4 regions of the Solibacillus sp. FSL W7-1464 genome follow, and region 3 is predicted to be linked to each of the others. Evidence: riboswitches for the same ligand, from Rfam matches in the RefSeq annotation. Region 3 holds a riboswitch; each other region holds the start of a gene.
What was found. Region 3 has a riboswitch for S-adenosylmethionine ahead of metA (homoserine O-acetyltransferase MetA). Riboswitches for the same ligand answer to the same signal wherever they lie in the genome.
Positions count from the first base shown of each region.

Region 1 (3,575 bases), 1.6 Mb from region 3:
TGGCGGGATTACCGGGCTATGTACGATGCATTACTTGAGAAATAAAATGCATGAGCAAAATGTGGAAGCCCGGTTAATTCTGATTGAAAAGAGCACATATTTAGGCGGGAAAATCCATTCCGAACAGGATAGCGGTTTCATTATGGAAACAGGGGCTGATTCGATTGTTGCTCGTCATCCAGGGGTATTGGAACTTATAAAGGAGCTTGATTTTGAATCAGAGCTTGTATATAACGAAACAGGTATTTCCTACATTCATACGAATAATGAGCTGCATGCTATTCCGGCAGGATCAACATTCGGTATTCCGATGAGTGTAGAATCGCTCATGTCGAGCACTTTAGTTTCCGAAGAAGGGAAGAAAAGAGCACTTCAAGACTTTGAAATCCCGAATACTAAATTTACTAAAGAAAGCTCAATCGGTACATTTTTGGAATATTTTTTAGGTGAGGAAATTGTCCGCAAGCAAATTGCCCCTGTATTAGCGGGTGTTTATTCAGGAGATTTATATCAATTAAGCCTGGCGTCTACATTGCCTTATTTAGTGGATTATAAAAACAACTACGGATCGATTATTAAGGGCTTCGAAGCGAATCGTGAGCAATTCGAAAAAGCTGCGAATAAGAAGTTTATTTCCTTCCGTTCCGGTTTATCGGCCCTGATCAATCGTTTAGAGATACAGCTTCCGGAAGTTGAATTCATGAAAAATAAAGTAACAAAGAAAGTTCGTAAAACAGGCGAGCAATATGAAATCATGCTTGAAGACGAAACGATTTTAGCAGATGTTGTTGTACTGGCCATCCCGAATGATACGGTCCGTCAAGTAATACAGGATGACTCACTGGAGAAACAGTTGGAAAAGTTCACGACGGCATCAACTTTAACGATGTATGTTGGTTTTGATGTACCGGACGATATATTACCGGCTGATGGTACTGGATTTATCGTTTCGCACAATAGTGATTTAGTCTGTAATGCGTCGACATGGACGAGCCGTAAATGGAAGCATACGTCTGCAGAAGGCAATTTACTCGTTCGTCTGTTTTACAAAGATATTAATCCGCGCTATGAACAATTGGCAGCCATGTCTGATGAAGAGCTGACAACAGTTGCATTGGAAGATATTCGTCTGAGCTTAGGTATTGAAGCGAAGCCGACAGTCGTCAATGTAACGAGGTGGATTGACCAAATGCCACGATATGATTTGGCGCATAACGAAGCGTTATCGAAAGTTATACAGCAGATGGCAACGGATTACCCGAATATCCTATTAGCGGGATGTGCCTATTTCGGAGTGGGAATAGGTGCCTGTATTTTAAACGGTAAAAAAACGGCTGAACAGATTATTAGTCGAATTATGTAAAGAAATACTTCATTCGGCTAAAGGGTATTGACGGAACTATTAGATAACGTTATGATTCATTTAATTATTTCAAAAATTCATATTATTTTCTTATCAAGAGAAGTCGAGGGACTGGCCCGATGAAACTTCAGCAACCAACGTTAAGTCAGGTGCTAAATCCAGTGGCGGATGCCAGAAGATGAGAAGGGATTAAGTTGATAACTATTATGCCTTCTTTTATTTAATGAAAGAAGGCTTTTTTGTATCGTTAATATACTGAAAATACTGTAAATGATGGAGTGAAGGTAATGGGTTTACTTGAAGAATTACAAACACGGGTTTTAACAGCAGACGGGGCAATCGGAACACTTCTTTATTCATATGGGTTGGATTATTGTCATGAAGAGATGAATATTGCACGTCCTGATATTATAGAAAAAATTCATAGTGAATATATTGCGGCAGGTGCGGATATTATTCAGACAAATACATACGGAGCTAACCGGATTAAGCTTGCGCGTTATGGCTATGAAAATCGTGTGATGGAATTTAATGAAGCTGCGCTGAAAATCGCTAAGCGTGCTGCTTCTCTGGATGGGCAATATGTTCTGGCGACAATCGGTGGTATTCGCGGAATCCGTAAAAGTGACGCGACATTAGATGAAATTTTATTTGCATTCCAAGAACAAGCGGAAGTACTGCTAGCTGGTCAACCTGATGGATTCTTACTGGAAACCTATTACGATTTTGAAGAATTATCACAATGTGTCCATCTCTTACGTTCGATGACCGATTTACCGATCATTGCCCAAGTGACGATGCAGGAGCCGGGCGTCCTTCAAAATTTAATGTCTCTGAACGAAGCACTTCAGGATTTGGAAAGATTGGGTGCGGATATTGTTGGGAGTAACTGCCGATTAGGTCCTTTCCATACGATTCAGGCATTTGAAGGAGTCAATTTACCGAATAAGGCATTTCTGTCGGCTTACCCAAATGCATCATTATTGGATATTGAAGATGGCCGTGTTGTCTATGAATCGGAAACCGATTATTTCGCTCGTGCAGCCGTTGAACTTGTAAACCAAGGAGTCCGTTTAATTGGCGGTTGCTGCGGAACAACACCGAAGCATATTGCGGCGGTGAAAAAACGTTTGGCGAATATGCAGCCAATTGATACGAAGGAAGAAAAACCTGGATATACACAATTCGTCCGTATTCCGGAGCCGCGTAAGCAGGAGCCGCTCCATGAAAAAGCCAAACGTGAACGTTCTGTTATTGTGGAGCTTGATACACCGCGTCATCTGGAAATTGACGGATTTGTCGAAGGGGCAAAACAGCTGGCAAAAGCGGGCGCCGATGTTGTTATGATGGCTGATAACTCACTTGCTTCGCCGCGCATCAGTAATATTGCGATGGCTGCTATTTTGAAAGAGCATGGAATTCGTTCGTTGCCGCATTTAACATGCCGTGACCGAAATTTAATTGGGCTTCAGTCACATTTAATGGGACTTGATGCACTGGAACTTCATGATATTCTGGTCGTGACAGGGGACCCGACAAAAGTGGGGGATTTCCCAGGCGCGACGAGTGTATATGATGTTTCGTCAATGGAGCTTATTTCTCTTATTAAGCAGTTAAATAAAGGCGGTTCATTTACCGGGAAATCACTCCGTAAACAGGCGAATTTCTCGGTAGCTGCTGCCTTTAATCCGAATGTGCGTGTATTGGACCGTGCTGTTGCCCGTTTAGAGAAGAAAATCGAGCATGGGGCAGATTATTTTATTTCACAGCCGGTTTATACAAAAGAAAAGATTATCGAAATCTATGAGGCGACCAAGCATTTGGAAACACCGATCTATATCGGGATTATGCCATTAACATCTTCGCGCAGCGCAGAATTTTTACATCATGAAGTACCGGGTATTAAATTGTCCGATGAAGTACTTGCGCGTATGGCTGCCTGCGGGGATGACAAGGAAGCATCGACAGCAGAAGGAATCGCAATTGCGAAAGAGCTGCTCGATACGGCATGCAAATACTTTAACGGTATTTATTTAATTACGCCGTTTTTACGCTATGATATGACGCTGGAATTGATGGACTATGTAAAACAATATGATGTGGAAAGTAAAGGAGTTCAGTCGAATGTATAATCACCCAATTCATGAGCAATTACAAAAAAGAATACTTATCATCGATGGTGCCATGGGGACGATGCTTCAGGCAGAAAACC
Region 1 covers NZ_JBBORC010000001.1:3,517,700-3,521,274, reverse strand. Annotated here, with positions in the region: gene hemG (protoporphyrinogen oxidase) at 1-1,363, shown strand, start outside; SAM riboswitch class I at 1,451-1,548, shown strand; gene MKZ25_RS17540 (bifunctional homocysteine S-methyltransferase/methylenetetrahydrofolate reductase) at 1,651-3,495, shown strand; gene metH (methionine synthase) at 3,488-3,575, shown strand, end outside.
Region 1: another riboswitch for S-adenosylmethionine. It lies ahead of MKZ25_RS17540 (bifunctional homocysteine S-methyltransferase/methylenetetrahydrofolate reductase); the one in region 3 lies ahead of metA (homoserine O-acetyltransferase MetA).

Region 2 (3,575 bases), 1.6 Mb from region 3:
TTCGCTGGATAGCGCAAGCGTTCACAAATTCCTTTACGTCATTAAGTTCATAAATAATATAGGCTACTACGTTTTGCGCACTGTATACTTTCCCCATGTTGAACAACTCCTTTTCTTCCAATGATGCTAGAACATCACTTTAAATTTTTCCGGTCGGTAATTTTATTATCCCAATTGTATTACTTGGTATTAATTTTGTCAATAAAACTTATATAAATAGTGGGAATTAATTTTCTAAAAATTGCTTAGCTTTTCGAATGGGAAAAGCAAAGCCTTTTTCCTAAAGTACTATGCGTTTGTTTCTATCCCAACTTCAGCCGCAACCTTCGCTAATGCCTGATCTAAATCCGCGATAATATCTTCTGCTGCTTCTAATCCGATCGATAAGCGAATGAGCTCTTCCGATACGCCTGCAGTTTTTAATTCTTCCGCAGATAACTGTTGGTGCGTTGTGCTCGCAGGGTGGATAATTAATGAACGGGCATCCCCAACGTTTGCTACATGAGAGAACAATTCCACGTTATCGATTACTTGGCGGCCTGCTTCACGTCCGCCTTTAATACCGAATGTAATGATAGATCCGAAACCGTTTTTCAAATATTTTTTCGCTAAATCATGCGTTGCAAAATCTTCGAAGCCGTTGTAATTTACGTATTCCACAAATGGGTGGTTTCTTAAATACTCGGCAACTTTCTGTGTATTTTCATTGTGACGGACAATACGCAAATGAAGCGTTTCAAGTCCTTGCAGGAAGTTAAATGCTGCGTCAGCAGATAGAGTTGGACCAAAATCACGCAATAGTTGAACACGAAGCTTTGTCGCAAATGCAGCGCCTGCTGTGTCAATCCCATAGCGTAGACCATGGTAAGAAGTATCCGGTTCTGTAAATCCTGGATGTCTTCCTTGTGTCCAGTCGAACTTGCCTGCATCCACTACAATCCCGCCGATCGTCGTCCCGTGACCGCCAATCCACTTTGTTGCAGAATGGATGACAACATCCGCACCGAATTCAATCGGATTACTTCCGTATGGGGAAGCAAATGTACTGTCGATTAATAAAGGAAGGCCGTTGTCATGGGCGATGTTTGCTACCGCTTCAATATCCAATACTTTCAAGCTTGGATTTCCGATAATTTCAGCGAAGATTGCCTTCGTTTTATCCGTGATTGCCGCCTGGAAGTTTGCAGGATCTGATTCATCCACAAATTTCACTGTAATGCCGTAGCGAGGCAATGTAGTTGCAAATAAATTGTAAGTCCCACCGTAAAGTGAACCTGCCGCAACAATTTCATCCCCTGCACCGGCAACGTTTAAAATAGAAAATGCTACTGCTGCTGCGCCAGATGAAAGCCCTACTGCAGCTGTACCCCCTTCTAATAAAGCAACCCGTTCTTCAAATGCCCCGACTGTCGGGTTCATAATACGTGAATAAATATTGCCTGTTTCCTGTAATGCAAATAGACGTTGCGCATGAGCTGTGTCGTTAAATGCATAGGCCGTTGTACGGTAAACCGGAACTGCGATCGCCCCTGTTTCCGGGTCTGGCTTTTGACCCCCGTGTAATAATAAAGTTTCTGGTCTTAAATTTGTCATTTTATTACCCCCAAAAATTTAATCGATGGTGAAATCGGTGTTTTTGAGGAGGATTTTTTAAATGAAAAAAACCCTCTTCAGTTAAGAAGAGGGTTGCGCATGAGCAAGTTTGCCTCCTCTTATCTTTCAAAATGTTTGTCCATTTTGTAGGAATTAGCACCTTAGTCAGTTCATCACTTACTGGTTGCCGGGCATCTCAGGGCCTATTCCCTCCGCCGCTCTTGATAAGAGTTATGTGATTTGTGTTCCATCGTTGTGTCTCAGTATAAAACACACTAATCCGATATGTCAACACAAAAAAATTAAAATTTTCAGATTTCTATTCTGATTGCTCTTATCTGTATTTAACGATATGCAAAAATTCCATCCCTATGAATTGAACAGACGCTAATAATCGACTTCAAGTAAAATATTGACTAAAATAAGCTTGAAGGATACACCATCAAGTTTTATTACATAAAAGGGAGATGTTCACGTGAATACAAAAGAATTATTACGCAGTCATACATCTGTTCGTAAATATACAGGTGAGGAAATTTCAAAAGAAACTGTCATCGATTTAATCGAAACAGCGCAAATGGCGGCAAGTTCGCATTTCGTACAGGCATACAGTGTCATTTGGGTAACGGATGAAGAAAAGAAAACGAAGCTTGGGGAGCTGTCTAAAAATGAATTTCAGTTTAAAACAGCGGGTGCTTCTTTCCTGTTTTGCGTAGATTTTAAGCGTTTGCAAGTAGCTGGTCAAAAGCACGGGGTTGATATTTCTGCTGACACGGCTGAAAACGTGCTTGTAGGGGTAGCAGATGTTGCGTTATTTGCCCAAAACTTCGTTATTGCAGCTGAATCAATGGGTTACGGCATTTGCTATATCGGTGGTGCCCGTACAAATCCTAAGGAAATCAGTGAACTGTTCAATTTACCGGAGTACGTTTTCCCGTTGTTTGCGATGACAATCGGTACACCGACAAAACGCAATGAAACAAAACCGCGTTTACCGGTAGCTGCAGTATTGCATGAAAATGGCTATGACGTTGCTAAATACGATGCCCTTCTAGATGAGTACGATGGGATTATGGAAGATTACTACAGTAGCCGATCTTCGAATCAAAAGACAGCAACATGGACGAAACAAATGGCCGATTACTTAGTTGAACAAAACCGTCCGCATATTAAAGACTTCCTCGCTTCACAAGGCTTTACTTGGAAGTAAGCTAATAAAAACCAAAATGCTATTTTTCTCTCTGAGAGAGAAAAATAGCATTTTTTTGCTGAGCGTTAAAAATTGATTTCCATTCCGGGTCGGATGCTTTCCGCGGGCGTGGCCTGAGCCTGTAGTCTCAGGCGTCACGCTAATCCCGCTGGAGTCGCCTCCCCTCCATTCCAATCAATTTTAAATAGCCGTTTCTTAATAAGGGTTTCCTTCTTTTTCAACGGTACTTCTACTTCTGCCCAAATTTCTTTATTTATTTCAACCCTTCAATCTGCAATGCTTTTACAGGTTGGAAATCTTCTCCTGTTTTTGCATACGTAATCGTTGCCTGGTCACCTTCTTGCAAATAGATTGCAAATGGTGCAACTTCTGTAGAAACGATGAAGTTTTCACCTGTGTTCGCCAGGAACGATACGATTGTAAAATCACCTACACGTTCTTTATAAACACGCACGACTTTCACCGTCGCTTTTGCCTCTTCGGCATTCGAAGTACCGTCTACCGTACTTCCGCCACGGCTTAGCGCTGTTTTATAAAGTCTTAACGCTTCATTTGGTGTGGTACCAAATGCCGATATTTCAGGATTTGCCGCTGACACAATGAAATAATTTTGCAGGAATCCGTTCGCATCAAGTACAGCTGACAGCCAGCTTGCTTCACCGTAGAAGTTGTAAAGGATCGGCATTTCGCCTTCCCATTCTTTTTCGATGAACTTTTTCTCAATAATTTCAAGAGCCCCTTGTGAATCCATATAGGACTCTTCCAGATTTCC
Region 2 covers NZ_JBBORC010000001.1:340,777-344,351, reverse strand. Annotated here, with positions in the region: gene MKZ25_RS01680 (hypothetical protein) at 1-97, opposite strand, end outside; gene MKZ25_RS01675 (O-acetylhomoserine aminocarboxypropyltransferase/cysteine synthase family protein) at 289-1,593, opposite strand; SAM riboswitch class I at 1,710-1,824, opposite strand; gene nfsA (oxygen-insensitive NADPH nitroreductase) at 2,069-2,803, shown strand; gene MKZ25_RS01665 (hypothetical protein) at 3,057-3,575, opposite strand, start outside.
Region 2: another riboswitch for S-adenosylmethionine. It lies ahead of MKZ25_RS01675 (O-acetylhomoserine aminocarboxypropyltransferase/cysteine synthase family protein); the one in region 3 lies ahead of metA (homoserine O-acetyltransferase MetA).

Region 3 (3,575 bases):
GAAAGCACAAGGGCTGATTCCGCAAGATGCATTAAAATCGGTTGGTGTTATTTCCTTCTACGCGGAGCAGGTGAAGCGCATCAATCGTTTAATCGAACAGGATATCAATGTACCGCATTTGCACATCCGTACAGGCTCGGTCGATAAATTCCAAGGGATGGAGATGGATGTCATTATTGTCAGCATGGTGCGGAATCATGACAATGAGCGCGGAGAAATCGGGTTTGCGAAAGATTACCGACGTTTGAATGTTGCACTGTCCCGCGCACGGGAGCTGCTCATTATGATCGGCAGTACCGAAATGTTTACAAAGCGTCCAAAAAGCGCGAAAACACGGGATATGTATGCCCATGTATTAACGACAGTAAAAGAGCAGGACGGCTATTTTGCTGTTTAGAAACAGGGGGATTGGATTGAATGGATTTACAAAATACAGTTTTACAGCTGCAGAAAGAACTCAGCCAAAACCCATCCATTGAAATCAAAAAGCAAATGCAATATGCCATTCCGATTCACACATTGGAAGTGAAATATCATCCGGTGATACGTAATGCCATGGATATTTTAATGAAGATGATGCTCATTTCATTTGAGAAAGCAAAGCTGAAAAATGTGGAGCTATTAGCCGAAATTTTATTGGTGGAACCGTTATTTATTCATGATTTGACGAATAAAATGTTACGAATGGGTATGATTGTGAAGGAACAGGAATTTGCGCTAACCGCTAAAGGGAATGCTCAGCTGGAATCGGGCATTTTTGAAGAGGAACTTGAAGAAACAAGTTATTTTATTCAATACAGTCCGATTCATGAGCAGCCATTGGAGGGCGATCTGGAGGAATTTGCGGATTTGGAAGAGTTTCCGGAGCCTTTCCCGACAATCGAAACAGAAGAGATCGAAGCGATAGAAGAAACGGTGCTCATTGATTTCATTCAACAGCAACTATCCGAACAACCCGTAGCGGAAGAGGAAGTGCCGCATTCTATTACAAGTATTGTTTCGACGGAATCGATCCAGATTAATGATATACCGGTCCTATGTTTTTTACTGTTCGATCAAAAGGAAAACAGACATTTTGTGCGGGTATACAATACATTGACACGGGTATGGGATGAACGACTGGAAACAATCTTATTCAATATAGAAAAAGAACAGCTTCAGGAAGAGTAAAATATTTTTGGAATTATTGCAAAATTACAAAGTACATGTTACACTAATGACAATTTAATAGACTTATCAAGAGAAGCGGAGGGAACTTGGCCCAATGATGCTTCAGCAACCTCTAGTCCAACTAGAAAGGTGCTACTTCCAGCAAGGTGTTGACCTTGGCAGATAAGAACGGGTAAAAGCCCCTCTCAATTCTGATTTGCTGGAGTGAGAGGGGCTTTTTATATTGTTCTGGAACGGGTCGTTTCGCTCGTAAAACAATGCAATGCCTGAACATCACAGATTATTAAAAGTTTATTGAAAAAGTTTATGAGGGGGAAAGTGGAATGCCGATTAATATTCCGAAACATTTACCGGCGGGTGAACTGCTTAGAAAAGAGAAGATTTTCGTCATGGAGGAAGACCGTGCGAAAACACAGCAAATTCGACCGTTAAATATTTTGGTATTTAATTTAATGCCTGAAAAAGAAAAAACCGAACTGCAGTTGCTGCGCTTACTCGGTAATACACCATTACAGGTAGATGTGACATTTTTAAACACGGCTACATACGAATCAAAAAATGTTTCCAAATCGCATTTAGATACATTTTACCGCACGTTTGACCAAGTAAAGCACCGTCGTTTTGATGGTCTCATTATTACGGGTGCGCCTGTAGAGAAAATGGACTTTGAAGATGTAGGCTACTGGAATGAAATTACGCATGTTATGGACTGGGCAAACGAACATGTCACTTCGATCATGTATATATGTTGGGGCGCTCAAGCTGCTCTTTATCACCATTTTGGCATCGGGAAATTCGAATTGCCGAAGAAGTGCTCCGGTGTTTATTCCCATGTGATTACGGATTTAACAGTAGATCTAGTACGTGGCTTCAGTGATGAGTATGTGGCACCGCATTCACGTCACACATCGGTTTCGATTGATGAAGTACGGGCACATCCCGACTTGCGTTTACTAAGCTATTCGGATGATGCAGGCGTGTTTATCGTGCAATCGAAAAACAATAAACACATTATGATTACAGGACATCTGGAATATGATGCAACGACATTATCGGATGAGTACTTCCGCGACATGGAGAAGGATCCGGACAATACGGACATTCCGCTCAACTATTTCCCGAATAACGACCCGCTGCAGGCACCGAAAAATGTTTGGCGTGCCCATTCGCATCTGTTGTTCTACAACTGGCTGAACTACTACGTATATCAAGAAACGCCATATGAATGGCATTACGTCGATGAAAATATTGAATATCATATTTAATGCTTATAAATGAAACGAACCAGCAAGAGATGGACTCCTGCTGGTTCGTTCTATTTGATTGCGACCCAGGCACGTTCGCGTTCGATCTGCAAACTGATTTCCCGCCCGAAGAAATCGCTTAATACTTCGTCTGTTAAAACAACTTCCCGTGCATTGGCTTCGACATTTTTTCCGTCCTTCATTAAAAGGACATGGCTAAAACAAGGCAGAATCTCTTCTACATGGTGCGTCACATAAATAAGGGTAGGGCCGTTTTCAGTTTCTGCGATCTGTTCAATCGTCTGCAGCAGATTTTCCCGTTCGATCAAGTCCAGCCCGCCACACGGCTCGTCCAATATCAGAATTTCCGGATCTGCCATAACGGCCCTTGCGATCTGTACGCGCTGCCGTTCACCTTGTGACAAATGCTCGAATGATTTATTCGCTAAATGGTCACAGTGAAAATGTTTCATAACCGAAACTGCATGATCAATTTCTTCTTCCGTCACATCATTAAACAGACGAAGGGCACCGAATTTTCCGCTGAGCACGATTTCAATCGCGTTATCCTGCCAGTTGAAGTTATCGATCATCGCATTGCTGACCCAGCCAATCCGCGTCCGCAGTTTCGGTATATATGTCTTCCCGTATGTTTCACCCAGTACCTGTACTTTACCTTCATTTGGCCAAATATAACCGTTAATGACTTTCAGCAACGTTGTTTTGCCGGAGCCGTTTAACCCTAAAATAGCCCAATGCTGTCCCTTTTGTACATGCCAGCTTAAATCATTTAAAATCTGTTTGTCATTGCGATATAAATGGATATTTTCAATATGTATCATTTAAAAACACCTCCACTTACTACTATGCACTTTTTTCCATTGTTTCGAAAGTATTTTTTGAAAATTGTAATAATTTAAATATAAAAAAAGAAAGCAAACGCATAGTGCCTGCTCTCCCCATTATTTATATAACGACACTTTCAACACCTGCTGCGCGGTGGAATAGCTTTCCGTTCCATTTGAGCGCCCATTGTACGACAGGCCCTAAGCCGAACGCCATAAATACTGTACCGACTCCAACTGGTCCGCCCAATATAAAACCTACAACAGCAACCGTTACTTCCATTGTCGTGCGTGCGCGGTTAACACTCCAGCCAAG
Region 3 covers NZ_JBBORC010000001.1:1,892,244-1,895,818, forward strand. Annotated here, with positions in the region: gene MKZ25_RS09245 (AAA domain-containing protein) at 1-397, shown strand, start outside; gene MKZ25_RS09250 (nucleoside-diphosphate sugar epimerase) at 418-1,170, shown strand; SAM riboswitch class I at 1,231-1,339, shown strand; gene metA (homoserine O-acetyltransferase MetA) at 1,494-2,435, shown strand; gene MKZ25_RS09260 (ABC transporter ATP-binding protein) at 2,486-3,256, opposite strand; gene MKZ25_RS09265 (YczE/YyaS/YitT family protein) at 3,381-3,575, opposite strand, start outside.

Region 4 (3,575 bases), 970 kb from region 3:
AATTGCCCTTCAATTGCAGCACGGACCATTTTACGTGTGTATGAAAGCTTCATACGGCTACCTACACCGTATTCGCCACCAGTCCAACCAGTGTTTACTAGGAATACTTGTGAACCGTGCTCATCAATTTTCTTACCTAATTGCTCTGCATAAACTGTTGCAGCAAGCGGTAGGAATGGAGAACCGAAGCATGTAGAGAATACTGGTTCCGGCTCTGTTACACCACGTTCCGTTCCGGCAAGTTTAGAAGTGAAGCCGCTTAGGAAGTGATACATTGCCTGCTCTTTAGTCAATTTAGAGATAGGAGGTAATACACCAAATGCATCGGCTGTTAAGAAGACGATTGTATTTGGATGCCCTGCTACTGATGGTAAGACAATATTGTCGATAAAGTCGATTGGGTAAGCGACACGTGTGTTTTCAGTTAATGAGCCGTCTGCATAGTCGCATTCGCGTGATTCAGGGTCTACCGCAACGTTTTCCAATACTGAACCAAAGCGGATCGCATTGTAGATTTCCGGCTCATTTTCAGCGGATAGGTTGATCGTTTTAGCATAGCAACCACCTTCAATGTTGAATACACCGTTGTCAGACCAGCCGTGCTCGTCATCACCAATTAATTTGCGGTCTTTGTCAGCTGATAACGTTGTTTTCCCTGTACCGGATAAACCGAAGAATAATGCTACATCGCCTTCTTCACCAACGTTAGCAGAGCAGTGCATTGGGAAGATACCTTGTTCAGGTAACAAGTAGTTCATAATACCGAAGATGGACTTCTTCATTTCGCCAGCGTACTCAGTTCCGCCAATTAAGATGATTTTCTTTTCGATAGATGTTATAATGAACGTTTCCGATCCAGTACCGTCTACTTCCGGATCTGCTTTGAAGTTTGGTGCAGATACGATTGTAAACTCGGCAACGTGTTTAGCCAATTCGTCTGCTGTTGGGCGGATGAATAATTGATGACAGAATAGATTATGCCAAGCATATTCGTTAATTACTTTAATAGATAATTGAGACTCTTTGTCTGCACCAGCAAAACCGTTGAATACATATAACTCGTCGCGCTCTTTTAAGTAATTTACAACTTTTACATAAAGTTTATCAAATACTTCTGCTGAGATCGGACGGTTTACTTTACCCCAATCGATTTTGTCCTTTGAAATTTCTTCTTCTACTATATATTTATCTTTAGGAGAGCGGCCAGTATATTTGCCTGTTTCGGCACGTAATGCGCCTTCAACTGTTAGCGTTGCTTCTCCACGTGATGTAGCTTTTTCAATTAGTTGTGGAACAGATAATTGAGTTTTGATATTTTCCCCGTTTAAAAGTTCTTTCAGCTCGTTAGCAATTTCTACCGAATTCATCTATTAAATACCATCCTTTTTTATAGTATTCCCTTATAGAGGGGAGTTGATTCCTAATTCAAAAATAGTATAACACATTAAGTGAAATAATCTATACTAATTGCAAATTATTTTTTCGCAATTTTTTACGTATCGAAAAAAGTCAAAATTTGTTGACAGCACTTGCTTTTTTGCGTAAGATGTTTAATTGAACGGATACTCTTATCCCGAGCTGGTGGAGGGGCAGGCCCTATGAAACCCGGCAACCTGCGTATATTTTATACGTGTTGGTGCCAACCTGATGCAAGGGCAAAATTTCCCTTGAACGATAAGAGTGAAAGGTAACGAAACGTAATATCCTTTCCTCACGTGTGATGAACACGGCTATGAGAGAAAGGATTTTTTTTATTTTGATTTACAATTTCGTGCTAAGCGAAAATTAGATAGTTACAGCCTTTCAGACCCTCGTGTTAAAGCAAATATAGCTTGACGTTAAAAAGCGGATACGCATTTGTGTAATTGCTGCAATATAACGGACATGGGTAATGAGTACCGTATCAATAAAAAACAATTGCCAAAGTGATTTAGGAGGAAATGACATGACAAATCGTCGACTGTTTACATCAGAAAGTGTAACGGAAGGACATCCGGATAAAATTTGTGACCAAATTTCGGATGCCATTTTAGACGCTATTTTAGCTGCAGATCCAAATGCACGTGTAGCTTGTGAAACTACGGTAACAACAGGCTTAGTATTAGTATCTGGTGAAATTACAACTTCTACTTATGTAGATATGAAAGGTATTATACGCGATACAGTAGCAGAAATCGGCTATACACGCGGTAAGTACGGCTTTGATGCTGAAAACCTTGCAGTACTAGTAGCTGTAGGAGAACAATCACCTGACATTGCACAAGGTGTTGACCAGGCTTTGGAAGCACGCGAAGGATCAATGACAGAGGACGAACTTGAAGCAATCGGTGCCGGTGACCAAGGTTTAATGTTCGGTTATGCATGTAACGAAACTCCCGAACTTATGCCGATGCCTATTTCTTTAGCTCATAAACTAGCGCGTCGTTTAACAGAAGTACGTAAATCAGGCCAATTGGAATATTTGCGTCCGGATGGTAAAACACAAGTAACAATCGAATACGATGAAAACAATGAGCCTGTTCGTGTGGATACAATCGTTATTTCAACACAGCACGATGAAGAAGCAACATTGGAACAAATCCAAACAGATATTAAGGAACACGTTATTAAACCGGTAGTTCCTGCTCATTTATTGGATGGAGCTACAAAGTACTTCATCAACCCAACAGGTCGATTCGTAATCGGCGGCCCTAAAGGAGATGCAGGACTTACAGGTCGTAAAATTATCGTTGATACTTACGGTGGTTATGCACGTCACGGTGGCGGAGCATTCTCTGGTAAGGATGCAACGAAAGTTGACCGCTCTGCAGCATATGCAGCACGCTATGTTGCTAAAAACATTGTAGCAGCGGGCTTAGCAGACCGTGCTGAAGTGCAGTTGGCGTATGCAATCGGTGTTGCACAACCTGTTTCAATCGCAGTTGATACGTTTGGTACAGGAAAAGTAGCAGAATCACAAATCGTAAACTGGGTTCGTGAACTTTTCGATTTACGTCCTGCAGGCATTATTAAAATGCTTGATTTACGACGCCCTATCTATAAACAAACAGCAGCATACGGACATTTCGGCCGCACAGATTTGAATGTGCCATGGGAAAATACGGATAAAGCAGCTGAATTAAAAGCAAAAGCAGGAATTTAATAAAAAAAGGAGCATCCAGATAAATGGATAGCTCCTTTTTTATGATTTCCAGTAAACATCCTATATTATAGGTAGAGATTTCGACTAACAATATGATTGTGAAACTATTTCTGAAGGGATTTATAGTATTGTCCTTTCGCCACATATTCGGAAATAATCCGATCCATATCTGCGCGATCTTCAGCTGTTACTTCACGCACAACTTTTGCCGGGCGCCCCATCGCCAAACAATTGGGAGGAATCACTTTTCCGGGTGGTACTAGACTGCCGGCACCGATAAACGCTCCTTCGCCTATAACTGCCCCGTCCAGTATGATGGAACCCATACCAACTAAAGCGCGTTTCTTAATTGTACAGCTATGTAATGTAACTTGATGGCCTACTGTTACTTCATCTTCAATGATGAGAGGGTAAGCGGGACTTTGGTGAAGGC
Region 4 covers NZ_JBBORC010000001.1:2,863,121-2,866,695, reverse strand. Annotated here, with positions in the region: gene pckA (phosphoenolpyruvate carboxykinase (ATP)) at 1-1,367, opposite strand, end outside; SAM riboswitch class I at 1,566-1,681, shown strand; gene metK (methionine adenosyltransferase) at 1,946-3,142, shown strand; gene MKZ25_RS14085 (gamma carbonic anhydrase) at 3,247-3,575, opposite strand, start outside.
Region 4: another riboswitch for S-adenosylmethionine. It lies ahead of metK (methionine adenosyltransferase); the one in region 3 lies ahead of metA (homoserine O-acetyltransferase MetA).